Euzebya sp.: one gene and its partner. The protein of the gene in region 1 binds, or shares a complex with, the protein of each later gene. Links are inferred from orthologs where the notes say so. Each region holds a gene or a part of one and is shown on either strand. Other genes may lie near its edges. The genes, in order: secY and secG.

Region 1 (3,238 bases):
GCACGCCGAGTCGGAGTAGTACCCCTCCAGCACGCAGCCGGCGTCGATCTTGATCAGGTCGCCCTCGTCGAGGACGGTCTCGGGCGACGGGATGCCGTGGACGATCTCGTCGTTGACCGAGGCGCAGAGGGTGCCGGGGAACGGCATCCGCGTGCCCACGCCGCCGTAGCCCTTGAAGGCCGGGACCGCGCCGTGGCGGACGATGTAGTCCTCCGCCATCGCGTCGAGCTCACCGGTGGAGATGCCCGGGCGCACGGCCGCGGCGAGCATCTCGTGCATGTCGGCGATGATCTTGCCCGACCGGGCCATCACCTCGAGCTCTGAGGGCGACTTGCGGATGATCATCGCCCCACCGTAGCGCCGCGCGGGGCGGCGACACCGTCAGCGGCCGGCGGTCTGCACCTCGCGGCAGGCGCCCAGCACCCGCTCGCGGACCTCCTCGATGCTGCCGAGCGCGTCGACGGCGATCAGCAGACCGGCCCTGCGGTAGTGCGGGATCAGCTCGGTGGTCTGGTCCCGGTACTCCTGCATCCGGCGCTTGAAGACCTCGTGGTCGTCGTCGTCCCGGCCGTCGGTGGCCTGCCGCTTGGCGATGCGGGCCTCGAGCTCGGCGTCGGGCACCTCGAAGTGGAGGACCGCGTCGAGGTCGACGTCGAGCATGGCCATCATCCCGCTGAGGGTGTAGGCCTGGCCGACGGTGCGCGGGTAGCCGTCCAGCAGGAAGCCGCTCTCCGCGTCGGCCTGGCGCAGCCGGTCGGCGACCATCCGGTTCACGACCGTGTCCGGCACGAGCTCGCCGCGGGACATGTAGCCCTTGGCCTCCTTGCCGAGCGGCGTCTCGCCCTTCACGTTCGCCCGGAAGATGTCCCCCGTGGAGATGTGGGGGATGCCGAACTCCTCGACGATGGCGGCCGACTGCGTTCCCTTGCCCGCACCCGGCGGGCCAAGCAGTACCAATCGCACTTCGCGTGCTCCTCCCACGATCGTCGTCACCCCGCGCCGTGCACGGACAGTCGGGTCACTCTACGGCCTGCCCGACGGCGGCCGCACATCCGTCAGCCGCGGATGAAGCCCTCGTAGTGGCGCTGCATGAGCTGGCTCTCGAGCTGCTTCATCGTCTCGAGCCCGACGCCGACCACGATCAGCAGCGTGGCCCCGCCGAGCGGGAACTGCACGTTGCCGAGGGCCAGCACGACGAGGGGCAGGATGGCGAGCGCACCCAGGTACAGCGACCCCGGCAGGGTGATGCGGGTCAGGACGCGATCCAGGTACTCGGCCGTCGGGCGACCCGGGCGGATGCCCGGGATGAACCCGCCGTACTTCTTCATGTTGTCGGCCACGTCGATCGGGTTGAACGTGATGGCCGTGTAGAAGTAGGCGAAGAAGATCGTCAGCGCCAGGTAGGTGGCGATGTAGACGGGGTGGCCGCCGGTCGCGAAGTAGCGGTTGACGAAGTTCGTCAGGCCGTCGTTGTTCACGATCGAGGCGCTCAGCTGCGGCAGGTACAGCAGCGAGGACGCGAAGATGATCGGGATCACGCCGGACTGGTTGACCTTCAGCGGGATGTAGGTCTGCTGGCCGCCGTACTGGCGTCGGCCGACCTGGCGCTTGGCGTACTGGACGGGGATGCGGCGCTGGCCCTGCTCGACGTACACCACGCCGACGATGAGGATCAGGCCCACCAGCACGAACACGGCGAACAGCACGGTGTTCTGCTGGTAGATGGCCGAGAACTGGCCGGGCAGCGCCGCGAGGATCGCCGCGTAGATGATCAGCGACATCCCGTTGCCGATGCCGCGCTGGGTGATCAGCTCACCCAGCCACATGATGAAGGCCGTGCCGGCGGTGAGGGTCAGGACCATCAGCGCCCGGATCGGGACCGAGTCGTCGGGGATCAGCCCCGCGGTGGGGATCGTCCCGCCGAACAGCTGGCCGGATTCGATCAGCACGATCAGGCCGGTCGACTGCAGGATCGCCAGCACCACGGTGACGTACCGGGTGATCTGGGTGATCCGCGCCGTGCCGGTCGCCCCCTCCTTCTGCCACTCCTCGAGCTTCGGGATCACCACCGCCAGCAGCTGCATGATGATGCTGGCGGTGATGTACGGCATGATCCCGAGCGCGAAGACCGCGAGCTGGGTCAGCGCGCCCCCGCTGAAGAGGTTCAGGAGCGCGGCGACGCCGCTCGCCTCGGCCTGCTGCAGGATGCCGTCGAGGACCTGGTAGTCGACCCCCGGGATCGGGATGACCGATCCCAGCCGGTACACCGCGATGATCGCGAGGGTGAAGAGGATCTTCCCCCGGAGGTCCGGGATCTTGAAGGCGTTCGCGAAGGCGCGGAACATCTAGGTCAACTCCGTTCGGGCAGGGACCCGACGTGGGGCCACGTCAGGTCCATGCTGGCACGACTGCCGGCGGGTCAGCGGGTCAGGCGCTGGACGGTGCCGCCGGCGTCGGTGATCTTCGCCTCCGCGGACTTCGAGAACGCGTGCGCCGACACGGTCAGCGACGTCGACAGCTCGCCGTCGCCGAGGATCTTCACCCGCTCCTCCGCGTCGCGGAGGAGGCCCTTCGCGGCCATGGCGGCGGGGTCGACGGTCGCGCCGGCCTCGAAGGCCGACTCGAGCCGCGACACGTTCACGCCGACGTACTCCACGCGGTTCCGGGGGGTGAAGCCGGGCAGCTTCGGCAGGCGGCGCTGCAGCGGCATCTGCCCGCCCTCGAACCCGAGGGGGACGTTCTTCCGCGCGCCGGTGCCCTTGGTGCCGCGGCCGGCGGTCTTGCCCTTGCCGGCGGCCTCGCCGCGACCCTTGCGCGTCTTGCGCCGGGTCGAGCCGGGAGCCGGCTTGAGGTCGTTGAGCTTCATGGTGGACTACTCCTCCTCGTCGGACGCCGGCTCGGGGTCGAGCGCCGCGTCCGCGACGTCGGGGTTCTCCGACGTGCCGCCCTTGACGGCCTTCCCGCGGGCCGGGTCGATCTGCGGGGTGTTCTGGACGACGTCCGCCGAGCTGTCGGCACCGGTGCCGGCGACGCCCTGGTCCTCGAGGAGCTCCTCGGTCCTCTCCGAGGGGCCCTCGACGACGCCGACGACGCCGGGCTCGCCGGTGTCGGCCACGGAGACCGCGGTCCGCACGGCCCGGGCCGGCACGGTGGTCCCGTCGGGGACCTCCTCGACGACGACCAGGTGGTTGATCGTGGCGACCATGCCGCGGAACTCGGGGCGGTCCGGGACCACCAC
Region 2 (3,234 bases), on another replicon or contig:
ATCGAGCTTCCTGCCGGCGCTGCTCGTCAGCTCGGCCGAGGGCCAGCCGATCGAGGTGTTCGGCGCCGAGGTGACCGTGCGCCGCCTCGAGTGGCTGCTCGTCGCCTACGTCGGGATCGCGTCGTATCTCGTGATCCGCCGACTGCTCGGCCACTGGGTGATCGCCCGGTACGTCGCGCTCGCCCAGCGCTGCGACGACCCGCAGATGACCGCGCTGGTCCGGCGGATCTCCTCGAAGCTCGGGATCGAGGCACCGCCGCTGCTGCTGGTCCGGCGCTGCCCCGGCGGCGCGTTCACCGCCCGGCTCCGCCGTCCCGTCGTCGCGGTCGACCCCGACCTGCTCGACGAGCTCGACGCCCGCGAGCTCGAAGGCCTGCTCGCCCACGAGCTCGCCCACCTCGCCCGCCGCGACGTGCTGGTCAACACCGTCGTCGGCGTCATCCGCGACCTCACCTTCTTCATCCCCCCGATGAACCTGGCGGCCCGCTGGCTGCGCCACGAGCAGGAGCACTCCGCCGACGACCTGGCGTCGGATGCCACCGGCCGACCGGCCGCGCTGGCGTCGTCGATCCTCAAGGTGTGGCAGGGCTCCAAGGACCACGCCAGACCCCAGGTCGCGGCGATGGCCTGCGCGACGATGGTCCCCTCACCGGCGTTGCCGGTGCCCGCGGGTCTGCCCACGCGCCTCCTCCGGCAGGGATCGCTGTCGCGCGGCGCGAAGCAGATCGCCGAGCGCGTCGTGCGCCTGATCGAGCGCGGGGCACCGCTGACCCTCCGGCGCCAGCGCATCGAGTTGACCGCCGCCATGGCCGCCGTCGTGGTCGCGACCGGGATGACGGTCCTGCTGCCCGCGCAGGTGAACGGCGAGCTGCTGCTGGCCCAGTGGACCCGCCCGCCCGCCCAGCCGGTCGTCTCACCCGCCATGGCCACGTTCGGGGCGCTGGCCGCCAACCCCTCGCCGCTGGCCGAGGCGTCCGAGGCGGTCGCCGGCTACACGGCCTCGACGGCCGAGACCTGCACCGACTGCGTGCTGCTCGAGTCCGGGGCCGAGTGGCGTAGCCAGACCGCCCCGACCCTGCCGCCGCGCGCCCCGGGCTGGCAGGCCGGCGGGCGGGTGTGGCAGCCGTCGGTGGGCGGTGCGCCGACGCCGCCGAGCGCCCAGCCGCTGTGGGGGGTCGAGGCATCCGGCAGCCGCGTCGGCTTCTTCCTGGTGCACCCCCAGGGATGACCGGCAGGGGGTGACCGGCAGGGGGTGACCGACGGCGCGTGCTCGGGCTAGGATCGACGGTCGCCCGTCGACCCGCCATCCCGCCGAAGGCCGTCCCAAGTGCTCACCATCGCCCTCGTCGTCCTGCACGTCATCGTGTCCCTGCTGCTGATCCTCTTCATCCTGCTCAAGTCGGGGAGGGGCGGCGGGCTGTCGGACATGTTCGGCGGCGGCGCGGTGGGCAGCGCTGGCGGGTCCACCATGGCGGAGAAGAACCTCGACCGCCTGACCGTCATCACCGCGGTCGTCTTCGCGATGACGACGATGGTGCTGGCGCTGCGGCTGGTGTAGGGACCAGGTCCGCGGGTGGGCCGCCCCCCGGCGTGATCCCTCCGCGGGGTCGCGGGTGCAGGGGCTGGCGCGCCGTCGCCGTGCTGGTCGCGCTGGTCGCCACGACCGCAGCCTCGTGCACCGCGGCGCCTGACGGCCCGGCCGTCCCGACGGGGCGCGACGAGCCGATCGCGACCCCGACCGGACCCGGCGGCGGGACGTTCCGCTACGGCATCGGGTCGCCGACGGCCATCGTCCCCCCGCTCGCGGCGACCCCGGACGACCAGGCGGTCGTGGACGCGGCCTTCGACTCCCTGACCGCCTGGGACGACGCCGGCAGCCCGCAGCCGTCCGCGGCGACCACGTGGTCGGCTGACGACGCGTTGGTGGAGTGGCGCTTCACCCTCCGGCCGGGCGCGTCGTTCCACGACGGGACATCGGTCACGGCGGCCGACTTCGCCGCGGCTTGGGCGACGCTGGTGGCCGAGGGCGGCTACGGCTACCTGCTCGCCGACGTCGTCGGCTACGAGGCCGCGCGCGACGGGGACGGCGTCGACCTGGCCGGCGTCCGCGTCGTGGACGACCTGACGCTCGAGGTGTCCCTCACCCGGCCGCGCGCGGACTTCGCCACCGTGGTCGGGCACCCGGCGCTGGGTCCGGTGCACCGCGGCCAACGCGAGCGGGACGAGGAGGGGTGGCGCAGCCAGCCGCTCGGCAACGGCCCCTTCGCGCTGACCGAGCCCTGGGCGAGGGGTGACTTCATCCGCGCCGCCGCGTGGGAGGGGTGGCGCAACGGCGATCGGGCCGAGGGCGGCATCGCGGAGGTGCTGTTCCGCATCGGCGACCTCGACATCAACTACCTCGCGTTCACCCAGGGACGACGGGACCTCTCGCCGGTGCCGAGCGACGCGCTGGCGCTGGCCGCCGAGGAGTACCCGGCACGGGGAGGGGAGTGGGACGGTCCGGGTCTGATCACCGGGCGGCGGCCGGAGGTGTACCTCCTGGCGATGAACCCGGCGGTGCCGCCGTACGACGACGTGGCCGTCCGCGAGGCGGTCAGCCTGGTGGTGGACCGGGCGGGCCTGGCGGCGGCGAACGAGGGCGGCAACCTCGACCCCGCCACCGGTCTGCTGCCCCCGTCCCTCCCCGGCGCCCGTGCCGACACCTGCGAGCTGTGCACGTTCAACACGACGGGTGCGCAGCAGCGGCTGGAGGACGCCGACGTCGACGAGCTGGCGATCTGGTTCAACGCCGAGGGTGGCCACGAGCGCATCCGCAACGCGATCAGGGCGGCGCTGAGCGGCATCGGGGTCCGCCTCGTGTCGAACGGCCGACGGCCCCCGCCGGACCTCGCGGCGTACCAGGACCTGCTCGAGACCGGGGAGGCCGGTCTGTTCCGCCTGCCCCTCGTCGCCGACGTCCCGTCGGGGCTGTCGGTCCTGTACCCGCTGCTGCACGGCGACGAGGTGCCGGCTCGCGGCGGGATGAACTACATGCGCTACGACAACGCCCAGGTCAACAGCCTCCTGGACCAGGCCGCCGCGACCGGCGACGACCAGCAGCGCCAGGACCTCCTCCGCCGGGTCGAGTCGCTGGCCCTCAACCGCGACCACGTCGTGGTCCCGCTGTTCACCTACCGCCACGCGGTGGTGGTCGCCGAGCGTGTGCGGGATCTGCGCTACGGGCCGATGGGGCTG

Evidence for each region.
Region 2: the proteins of secY (region 1) and secG are in contact, whole or in part, in a crystal structure (PDB 5AWW), measured with the Thermus thermophilus proteins. The link is inferred for Euzebya sp. from one-to-one orthologs. Residues at the interface, in WP_096411648.1 of Thermus thermophilus: Leu14, Gln16, Arg17, Phe20, Ile34, Pro35, Pro37, Ile72, Arg108, Arg109, Asn112, Gln113, Arg116, Ile117, Ile120, Pro145, Gly146, Trp147, Phe152, Phe155, Val156, Val159, Thr160, Val162, Ala163, Gly164, Ala166, Leu167, Trp170, Glu173; in WP_223903268.1 of Thermus thermophilus: Tyr5, Ile9, Tyr12, Leu13, Ala16, Leu19, Val20, Val23, Leu24, Gln26, Glu27, Pro28, Gln30, Gly31, Ala32, Asp34, Leu35, Met36, Gly37, Gly38, Ser39, Ala40, Asp41, Leu42, Phe43, Ala45, Arg46, Val48, Tyr53, Thr56.

What each region holds. Positions count from the first base shown.
Region 1 is NZ_CAXQBR010000074.1:9,511-12,748, reverse strand. What follows is about bases 201-3,127. They hold secY (preprotein translocase subunit SecY), read right to left. Parts: upstream 2,346-3,127; coding sequence 1,056-2,345; downstream 201-1,055. Other genes in these bases: rplO (50S ribosomal protein L15), read right to left, coding at 2,420-2,866; ACEQ2X_RS16145 (adenylate kinase), read right to left, coding at 382-963; map (type I methionyl aminopeptidase), read right to left, coding at 201-345. Outside these bases: more of map, read right to left, coding at 1-200. UniProt on the Bacillus subtilis protein: The central subunit of the protein translocation channel SecYEG. Consists of two halves formed by TMs 1-5 and 6-10.
Region 2 is NZ_CAXQBR010000021.1:100,949-104,182, reverse strand. What follows is about bases 20-2,942. They hold secG (preprotein translocase subunit SecG), read left to right. Parts: upstream 20-1,327; coding sequence 1,328-1,558; downstream 1,559-2,942. Other genes in these bases: ACEQ2X_RS05670 (ABC transporter substrate-binding protein), read left to right, coding at 1,639-2,942; ACEQ2X_RS05680 (M56 family metallopeptidase), read left to right, coding at 20-1,228. In the rest of the region: more of ACEQ2X_RS05680, read left to right, coding at 1-19; more of ACEQ2X_RS05670, read left to right, coding at 2,943-3,234. UniProt on the Bacillus subtilis protein: Involved in protein export. Participates in an early event of protein translocation.